2 regions of the Pseudocitrobacter sp. 2023LY-00077 genome follow, and region 2 is predicted to be linked to the other one. Evidence: predicted binding sites of a transcription regulator. Region 2 holds the regulator's gene; the other holds the start of a gene.
What was found. Region 2 encodes ArgR, which controls arginine synthesis, uptake and breakdown. Its sites were predicted from a motif close to ANTGAATAAAAATACANT; they were not measured.
Positions count from the first base shown of each region.

Region 1: a site for ArgR is predicted at 3,141-3,158, ahead of argC (N-acetyl-gamma-glutamyl-phosphate reductase). Genes of this name have one in related genera too.

Region 1 is NZ_JBSPEI010000014.1:149,540-154,470, forward strand. It holds gene ppc (phosphoenolpyruvate carboxylase) at 1-1,640, opposite strand, end outside; gene argE (acetylornithine deacetylase) at 1,942-3,093, opposite strand; gene argC (N-acetyl-gamma-glutamyl-phosphate reductase) at 3,275-4,279, shown strand; gene argB (acetylglutamate kinase) at 4,292-4,931, shown strand, end outside.
Region 2 is NZ_JBSPEI010000005.1:36,796-41,726, reverse strand. It holds gene degS (outer membrane-stress sensor serine endopeptidase DegS) at 1-779, shown strand, start outside; gene mdh (malate dehydrogenase) at 826-1,764, opposite strand; gene argR (transcriptional regulator ArgR) at 2,222-2,692, shown strand; gene yhcN (peroxide/acid stress response protein YhcN) at 3,068-3,331, shown strand; gene yhcN (peroxide/acid stress response protein YhcN) at 3,439-3,702, shown strand; gene ACWWFX_RS08090 (barstar family protein) at 3,755-4,030, opposite strand; gene aaeB (p-hydroxybenzoic acid efflux pump subunit AaeB) at 4,149-4,931, opposite strand, start outside.

The DNA of each region.
Region 1 (4,931 bases), on a different contig from region 2:
TCTTTCGCGGAGTCGGAATAGCCAATCATCACCATCTGTTTGCCCTGAATAAAGCCGCGATACCAGTCGATATTCAGCAACTGCGTCATGACATCGTTCGAGTTGTTCAGGTCATCAAGCGTTTCAAAGAGCGGCGCAACCGGCAGAGCAAAAGTAATGCCCGCTTCTTTCAGCAGAAGATGCACGGCCAGTACGTCGGACGGCGTTTTCGCCATCGAGATGACATAGGCGGCGACCGAGCCAACCGGCGCATCGACAATCGCTTTACAGGTATTAAGGACTTCGCGCGTTTCGTTGCTCGGCTCCCAGCTACGCGGCAGCAGCGGGCGCTTGGAATTCAGTTCACGAATCAGGAACGCCTGTTTGTCGGCTTCGGACCAGCTTTCGTAGTCGCCGATGCCCAGGTAGCGGGTCAGCTCGCCGAGCGCTTCAGTGTGGCGAGTGCTCTCCTGACGGACGTCAATACGTACCAGCGGCACGCCGAAACACTTCACGCGGCGCAGGGTGTCGAGCAGTTCGCCGTTGGCGATAATGCCCATTCCGCAGGCTTGCAGGGATTTATAGCAGGCGTAAAGCGGGTCCCACAGCTGTTCGTTCTGGCTGATTAAGCCTGCCGGTTTTGGCAGACGCTGGCCTTTCAGGCGTGCTTCCAGCCAGGACTGGGTCGCCATTAACTGGCTGCGAATGTTTTTCAGCAGATAGCGGTACGGCTCCTGCGAACCTTCTTCGCCCACCAGGGCACGCAGTTCGTCGGTGCACTCGACCATCGACAGTTCGGAGATCAGCAGCTGAATATCTTTCAGGAACAGATCGGTCGCTTTCCAGCGGCTCAGCAGCAGGACGTGACGCGTGATTTCGGCGGTGACGTTCGGGTTGCCGTCACGGTCGCCGCCCATCCAGGAAGTAAAGCGAACGGGGACGAAATCGACCGGCAGGCGGTAGTTCAGGTTCTCTTCAAGCTGTTCGTTAAGCTCGCGGAGATAATTTGGCACGCCTTCCCACAGGCTGTTTTCCACCACGGCGAAGCCCCATTTGGCTTCATCCACCGGGCTTGGGCGGTGCTTACGAATTTCGTCCGTATGCCACGACTGAGCAATCAGCTGGCGCAGGCGGCGCATCAGCTGGTGACGTTCATAATCGGCGATATCTTTGTTATCCAGCTGCTTCAGGCAGCCGTTGATTTCGCCCATTTTATGGATAAGCGTGCGGCGCGTGATTTCGGTCGGGTGCGCGGTCAGGACCAGCTCCAGCGACAGTGATTCGACGGCTTTTTTAATGGTGGCTTCGGTGAGATTGGGTTGGTCTTTGAGTTTACGCAGCGTACGTGCAATCACTTCCGGGTTGCTCGCGCCTTCGCCTTTTGGCGAGATGCTGTGATACTGCTCGGCGGTATTCGCCAGGTTCAGAAACTGGCTGAAGGCACGCGCCACCGGCAGCAGTTCATCATTGGAGAGGTTTTGCAGCGTTGTCAGCAGTTCCTGACGGTTGGCTTCATTGCCAGCGCGGGAGGATTTCGACAACTTACGGATAGTTTCTACACGGTCAAGAATGTTCTCACCAAGCGCATCCTTGATGGTATCGCCTAGCACTTTACCGAGCATACTGACATTACTACGCAACGCGGAATATTGTTCGTTCATGTTAACCCAGACACCCCATCTCATTTTATTTTGTTATACCCCAGGCTTCGGAACGCAAAGCCAGGATAAGCAACCTCCTTTATAAAGCCACGTAAAAACCCCCACGTCAATTGCTGCGAAATCGCTTCAGCAATCGAGTAAATAGCGGCAATTTACGAAATTTAATTCGCATCGTGTCAGATAAGTAATGCTTATGGAAATGTGCGCGCGGATGCCCTCACCCCGGCCCTCTCCCACAGGGAGAGGGAGAAAATCGGGTCCCCTCTCCATTGAGGGAGAGGGTTAGGGTGAGGGGGGCATATCAATGCCAGCAGAAGTGATGCACAACCTGGGTGATCAATTCGCGCGTCGGCTTGATAAACCGCGTTTCCAGATATTCATCCGGTTGGTGGGCCTGGTTGATAGAGCCCGGTCCGAGTACCAGCGTTGGGCACAGGGTCTGGATAAACGGCGCTTCGGTACAGTAGTTCACGACTTCGGTTTGTGCACCGAGCAGTTTTTCCACCACCTGAACCAACTGGTGGTCCGGCGGGCATTCGTAGCCCGGGATCGGCGGGTGCAGTTCGGAGACAGTCAACCGGCCAGGCCACTGGGCGCTTACCGGTTCCAGTGCTTCATCCAGCAACCCGTTGAGATCGTTCAGCGTCATACCCGGCAGCGGGCGAATATCCATATGCAGTTCGCAGCAGGCACAGATGCGGTTTGACGCATCGCCACCGTGAATGGCGCCGAGGTTGAGGGTCGGGTAAGGCACGGTAAACGCCTCGTAGTGATAGCGCTCTTTCAGTGAGTCACGCAGTTGCATCACGCGGCCAATCGCGTCGTGCATAATTTCAATCGCGTTGACGCCGCGCGCCGGGTCGCTGGAGTGGCCCGATTGCCCCATCACGCGAATGGCGCTGGAGATGTGGCCTTTGTGCGCACGTACAGGCTGCAATGACGTTGGCTCACCGATGATGGCGCAGTCCGGACGCAGGGCGGTGGTTTCGGCAAAGTAGCGCGCGCCTGCCATGCTGGTTTCCTCATCGGCGGTCGCCAGAATGTAGAGCGGCTTTTTCAGCGTTGTCACGTCCACATCGCGCAGGGCATCGAGAATAAAGGCGAAGAAGCCTTTCATGTCGGCGGTGCCCAGACCGTAGAGCTTGTTTTCATGCTCGGTCAGGGTGAAGGGATCGCGCGTCCAGCGGCCATCGTCAAACGGTACGGTATCGGTGTGACCGGCAAGCAACAGGCCGCCTGCGCCGTTTCCGGTGCTGGCCAGCATATTGAATTTATTGCGCGTGCCGGGAACCGGCTGGATTTCGACGTTAAAGCCTAACGAGGCAAACCAATCGCCCAGCAGAGTGATTAAAGACGCATTACTTTGATCAAGCGCTTCCTCGGTCGCGCTGATGGAAGGTGTGGCGATCAATGCACGGTAAATCTCGATAAATGGCGGTAAATTGTTTTTCATTGTTGACACACCTCAGGTCGTGATAGTATCAATATTCATGCAGTATTTGTGAATAAAAATACAATATCGTTGAGCGTAAGAAAACCCTTAAACCGTAGGGTAAAAGGCAAAAGACGCTCAACAGGGTGAGGAAGATAAGCATTCTTCCCAGGCATATGACGTAAGAAGGTGAACAGCCCCGATGTTGAATACGCTGATTGTAGGTGCCAGTGGCTATGCTGGCGCAGAGCTTGTGACCTATGTAAATCGCCATCCGCATATGAACATAACCGCTTTGACGGTCTCAGCGCAAAGCAATGATGCAGGAAAGTTAATCTCTGACCTGCATCCGCAGCTGAAGGGCATTGTGGATTTGCCGTTGCAGCCGATGTCGGATATCAGTGGATTCAGCGCCGGTGTGGATGTGGTTTTCCTCGCCACCGCGCACGAAGTCAGCCACGATCTGGCCCCGCAGTTTCTGGCCGCCGGTTGCGTGGTGTTTGACCTCTCCGGGGCGTTTCGCGTCAACAATGCGCCTTTCTACGAAAAATATTACGGCTTCACCCATCAGCATCCTGAATTACTTGAGCAGGCGGTATATGGCCTCGCCGAGTGGTGCGGCGACGCGCTGAAAGAGACCAACCTGATCGCCGTGCCGGGTTGCTACCCGACGGCGGCACAGCTCTCGCTTAAACCGCTGATTGATGCCGATCTGCTGGATCTCACCCAGTGGCCGGTGATCGACGCCACCAGTGGCGTGAGCGGAGCAGGGCGCAAGGCTGCGCTTTCCAACAGCTTCTGCGAAGTGAGCCTGCAACCGTATGGCGTGTTTAACCATCGCCATCACCCGGAAATTTCAACCCACCTGGGGGCGCAGGTGATTTTTACCCCGCACCTGGGTAACTTTAAACGCGGCATCCTTGAAACCATCACCTGCCGCCTGAAACCGGGCGTGAATGCAGACCAGGTGGCGGCGACCTTCCAGCAGGCATATGCCCACAAACCGCTGGTGCGTCTCTATGACAAAGGCATTCCGGCGCTGAAAAACGTGGTCGGTTTACCGTTCTGTGATATCGGTTTTGCCGTGCAGGACCAGCACCTGATTGTGGTGGCCGCGGAAGATAACCTGTTAAAAGGCGCCGCGGCGCAAGCCATTCAGTGCGCCAATATCCGTTTCGGCTTCGCCGAAACGCAGTCTCTTCTTTAAGGTGTGATGACGATGAATCCATTAATTATCAAATTAGGCGGCGTGTTGCTGGATAGCGAAGAGGCGCTGGAGCGTCTGTTTACCGCACTGGTGAATTATCGTGAGTCACATCAGCGCCCGTTAGTGATTGTGCACGGCGGCGGCTGCGTGGTGGATGAACTGATGAAACAGCTCAATCTGCCGGTGAAAAAGAAGAACGGCCTGCGCGTGACGCCTGCCGATCAGATTGACATTATCACCGGTGCACTGGCGGGGACGGCCAACAAAACGCTGCTGGCGTGGGCGAAGAAACATGATATCGCCTCTGTTGGCCTGTTCCTGGGCGACGGCGATAGCGTCAAGGTGACGAAACTCGATGAAGAACTGGGCCATGTCGGCCTAGCGATGCCGGGTTCGCCAAAACTTATTAACCTGCTGCTGGACGGTGGCTTCCTGCCGGTTGTCAGTTCAATTGGCGTGACGGCCGAAGGCGAACTGATGAACGTCAATGCGGATCAGGCGGCGACGGCGCTGGCGGCGACGCTGGGCGCGGATCTTATTCTGCTTTCTGATGTGAGCGGCATTCTCGACGGGAAAGGCCAGCGTATCGCCGAGATGACGGCGGAAAAAGCAGAGCAACTGATCGAGCAGGGCATTATTACCGATGGCATGA
Region 2 (4,931 bases):
TCATTAACGATGCCGATCAAATCATCGTCGCGTTGCAGGATGGCCGCGTATTTGAAGCGCTGCTGGTCGGCTCCGATACGCTTACCGACCTCGCAGTGCTGAAAATTAACGCCACCGGCGGCCTGCCGGTCATCCCCATCAACCCGAAGCGCGTGCCGCACATTGGCGATGTGGTGCTGGCGATTGGTAACCCTTACAACCTGGGGCAGACCATTACGCAGGGCATCATCAGCGCCACCGGGCGTATCGGCCTGAACCCTACCGGGCGACAGAACTTCCTGCAAACAGATGCCTCCATCAACCACGGCAACTCTGGCGGCGCACTGATTAACTCGCTGGGCGAGCTGATGGGTATCAACACCCTCTCCTTCGATAAGAGTAACGATGGCGAAACGCCGGAAGGCTTAAGCTTCGCCATCCCGTTCCAGCTGGCAACTAAGATCATGGATAAGCTGATCCGCGATGGTCGGGTGATCCGTGGTTACATCGGGATCGGCGGGCGCGAGATCGCCCCACTGCACGCGCAGGGCGGCGGCATGGATCAGATCCAGGGGATCGTGGTTAACGAAGTCACCGCCGGTGGCCCGGCCGCGCAGGCAGGCATTCAGGTCAATGACGTTATCACATCGGTGAACGGTAAACCGGCGCTCTCCGCGCTGGAAACCATGGACCAGGTAGCCGAGATTCGTCCGGGGTCGGACATCCCGGTTGAAGTCATGCGCGACGATAAGAAACTAACGCTGAAGGTGACGATTCAGGAGTATCCGGCGTCAAACTAGCGGACACAAAAAAGGGCCTCGCGGCCCTTTTTTTTCATGCTTTACATCACTTATTCACAAACTCTTCGCCGAGCGTAATATCTTTTCTCAGCGTATCCAGCATACCTTCCAGCGCCTGTTGTTCAAACGCGCTCAGCTTGCCGATAGACTGACGCTCTTCCACACCGTTTTTGCCCAGCAGCAGCGGCTGAGAGAAGAAACGCGCGTACTGACCGTCGCCTTCAACATAGGCGCATTCAACGATGCCTTTCTCACCCTGCAGGGCGCGAACCAGAGAAAGACCTAAACGCGCAGCCGCCTGCCCCATAGACAGGGTTGCGGAGCCGCCACCGGCTTTGGCTTCGACCACTTCCGTACCCGCATTCTGGATACGTTTGGTCAGATCGGCCACTTCCTGATCGCTAAAGGAAACGCCAGGGATCTGCGACAACAGCGGCAGAATGGTCACGCCAGAGTGGCCGCCAATAACCGGCACTTCCACTTCTGTCGCTTTTTTACCTTTCAGCTCCGCCACAAATGTATTTGAGCGGATGATATCCAGCGTCGTGACGCCGAACAGTTTGTTCTTATCGTAAACGCCCGCTTTTTTCAGCACTTCTGCCGCGATGGCAACGGTGGTGTTGACCGGGTTAGTAATAATGCCAATACAGGCTTTTGGGGCGGTTTTCGCCACCTGCTGCACCAGGCTCTTCACGATCCCGGCATTGACGTTAAACAGATCGGAGCGATCCATACCCGGTTTGCGCGCGACGCCCGCGGAGATCAGTACCACATCCGCACCTTCCAGCGCCGGAGAAGCATCTTCACCTGAGAAGCCTGTGATCTTCACGTCGGTCGGGATATGACTGAGATCGACCGCCACGCCTGGCGTAACAGGGGCGATATCATAGAGAGTGAGTTCTGAGCCTGAAGGTAGTTGGGTCTTAAGTAGTAGGGCAAGCGCCTGACCGATACCGCCGGCGGCACCAAGGACTGCAACTTTCATCCGAAACTCCTTATTATGGTTAATGTCATTCAGGGTGACCTGTCATGTACCGCGAAACCGACGCAGGGCACTGCCTGTTATACTCCGTTGCGGCGACCTTAATTCACGGTGTAAATAATTACAATCTAATTACTTACAGAATGAGGGGTATTTAGCAGCCTTGCTACAAAATTGCTCACTCGTTTACCGGGAAAGGCCTTTTTCACGTAACCAAATCCACATCAACTATCCCTTAAACTATAACCAGTGATCTGGTTAAAACAACATCATTTTCATAACATTTAATTTACTTTTAACCTTATTTGCAGGCCGTGATATAGGCATGTTTATTAATAGTAAATTTTGCTAAGATCCGCCCCTTCTCGCGATTATTATCCGCCTTTTTTGCAGATTATTTGCATAAAAATGCATTTATATGCATAATCATGTTAATTTCATCACCATATATGGGTGACTTATGCGAAGTTCGACCAAACAAGAAGAATTAGTGAAAGCGTTCAAAGCGCTATTAAAGGAAGAAAAGTTTAGCTCTCAGGGAGAGATCGTCCAGGCGCTGCAGGAGGAAGGGTTCGAGAATATTAATCAATCCAAAGTCTCCCGCATGCTGACCAAGTTTGGCGCGGTTCGTACCCGCAATGCCAAGATGGAGATGGTCTACTGCCTTCCGGCTGAACTTGGCGTGCCGACAACCTCCAGCCCGCTGAAAAATCTGGTGCTGGATATCGACTACAACGATGCGGTTGTGGTTATCCACACAAGCCCCGGTGCCGCGCAGCTGATTGCCCGCCTGCTCGACTCGCTGGGTAAAGCGGAAGGTATCCTCGGCAGCATCGCCGGTGACGACACCATCTTTACCACCCCTGCCCGTGGCTTTACGGTGAAAGATCTCTACGAGGCCATTCTGGTTCTGTTCGAGCAAGAGCTGTAATCCTCCATCCTCTGGTCATCGGCCAGAGGATAATTCCTTTTTACCGCTTCGTTTCCCCGACGTTCCTCCGCCCCCCATTTTGCATTAAGTGCTAAAAACGGATTAAACACATAGTTTCAGTGAATACCTCCGCGCGAAATCGCACGAAAAATCAAATTCATGCATCCATATGATTTTCTTAGAATTCACTTCACGAAATAGCACTAATACACCATTTTTTATTTCATTTGGTCATAAAAAATAGATTCTTTAAAACAGATTTATGAGTGAAACCATTAGTCTGGTATTAATTTTAGATGTGATTAGTGTATACTTAATTTCGTGATGAGGGTCACAAAACAAAGACCCTCCAAATAATTCGACGAGGTGTAGATCATGAAAATCAAAACAACTGTTGCGGCTCTGAGCATCCTTTCCGTTATCTCTTTTGGCGCTTTCGCCGCTGACTCTATTAATAGCGATCAAGCGCAAAATCGCCAGGCTATCGGCACCGTTTCCGTAGGTGCAGTCGGTTCTTCTCCGATGGATATGCATGAGATGCTGAACAAGAAAGCGGAAGAACAGGGTGCTTCTTCTTACCGCATCATCGAAGCGCGTACCGGTGACCACTGGCACGCAACGGCTGAACTGTACAAATAAGTTTGGCTTATAAAGTAGGTAAGATTCAGGTAAAAAAATTTTCTACAGCGGTCCAGGAAGCCATGTTTTCTCCTCTCACCGCTGTCGCACATGGTGGAGTAAAAATTATGAAAAACGCAATGATCATCGCTTCTTTGGGTCTGGCTTCTGTTCTCTCTTTTGGTGCCAGCGCCGCTGAGCAAATTAGTGCAGAACAAGCACAGAGCCTGCAATCTATGGGCACCGTATCCGTATCCCAGGTCGGGAGTTCACCGATGGATATGAATAGCGCATTATCAGCAAAAGCAGCAAAAGAAGGCGCAAGCGGCTACCGCATTATTGAAGCGCGTACCGGTAATACCTGGCACGCGACCGCAGAATTGTACAAATAAACCCTCGTCGTCTTGTCCGACGACTTGCCCCCGCCATTACGCGGGGGCTTTTTTATGTCCGCGAAAGGTTAAAGCGCAGCATCCCTTCCAGCTCTTCCTCTGCTTCATCAAATAACAGTATCAGCGCACCGTAACGCCGCTTCTGCTTCTCATCCAGATGCAGGAACTCTATCTCCAGCGGCAGCGGTAGCTGGCTGCCGGTCACCACATCCCACAATGAATCGAGATCGTGAACCAACCCACTCTTGAGTGCAAAGAGGCGCGTGAACTCGCGGTAAAAATCACCCTGGTTTTCTATTTCATCAAAATCAAAAGAATAGACTTCCATCACTCGCCCTCAATTTTCCCGCCGCTGTCATCCGCCTCTAAGTATAGCGATAAAAAAACCGACGCTGAGGGCGTCGGCTTTGACAGGAGGGAGAAATGTGCGTGGGCCTGGGTGATTGCTAGCTGTTCGTTAGTGCGCTCTGATACTTATGCAGCATCGCCACCAGCCGACTAACCGGTTCGGTAACCTGCGGCGAGGCGTCCCAGATACGTAATTTTTCCTGATAGATATCTAACTCTTCCAATAGACGCAGGAAGTAGCGACGACGTTTATCATCGTTGCCCGCAGAGATCACGCTGTCCGCCGTGCGTCTGAGCTGGCGGTGAAACTCAGAGAGATCCTGATTCACCGGCACTGGCGCATCGCGCAGACGCTGGTGCGCAATAATCAGCGACAGGGCCAGACGGAATTTAGCGATATCGTCAGGGAATTTATTCAGCAACAGGAAAAGTTGCTGATAGAGCGCCGGTAGATGGTTCTCTTTACGTCGCGCGGAGTTGGTGGTCATCGCCGAAACTGCGGCCGACACAAACTGGTTCAGCAGTACGCGGCCCGTCCGCTCACGCGAGTTATCGCGAATCAGCATGATAACCATCAGCGCCAGGAAGCAGCCCACCAGCTGGCCCAACGCGCTATCGAGAAACTGGCTAAATTCAAATTTCATCGGGTTATCGAGCACGATAATGTTGATGGTACTCGCCAGCGCGCCCAGCGATCCCAGCCGCCGTTTCTGCACCTCGATACCAATAAAGAATGCCAGCACCGCAAGGCTGATGCAGAGTAACAGCATGCTTTGCTGGGTAGATGGGATGATCACCAGGAAGAAAAGCGTTCCCAGCGGCAGCGCCAGCTGCGTGCCGTAAAGGAAGTCGACGGCGACCATTCGAGGGTTTGGCAAACG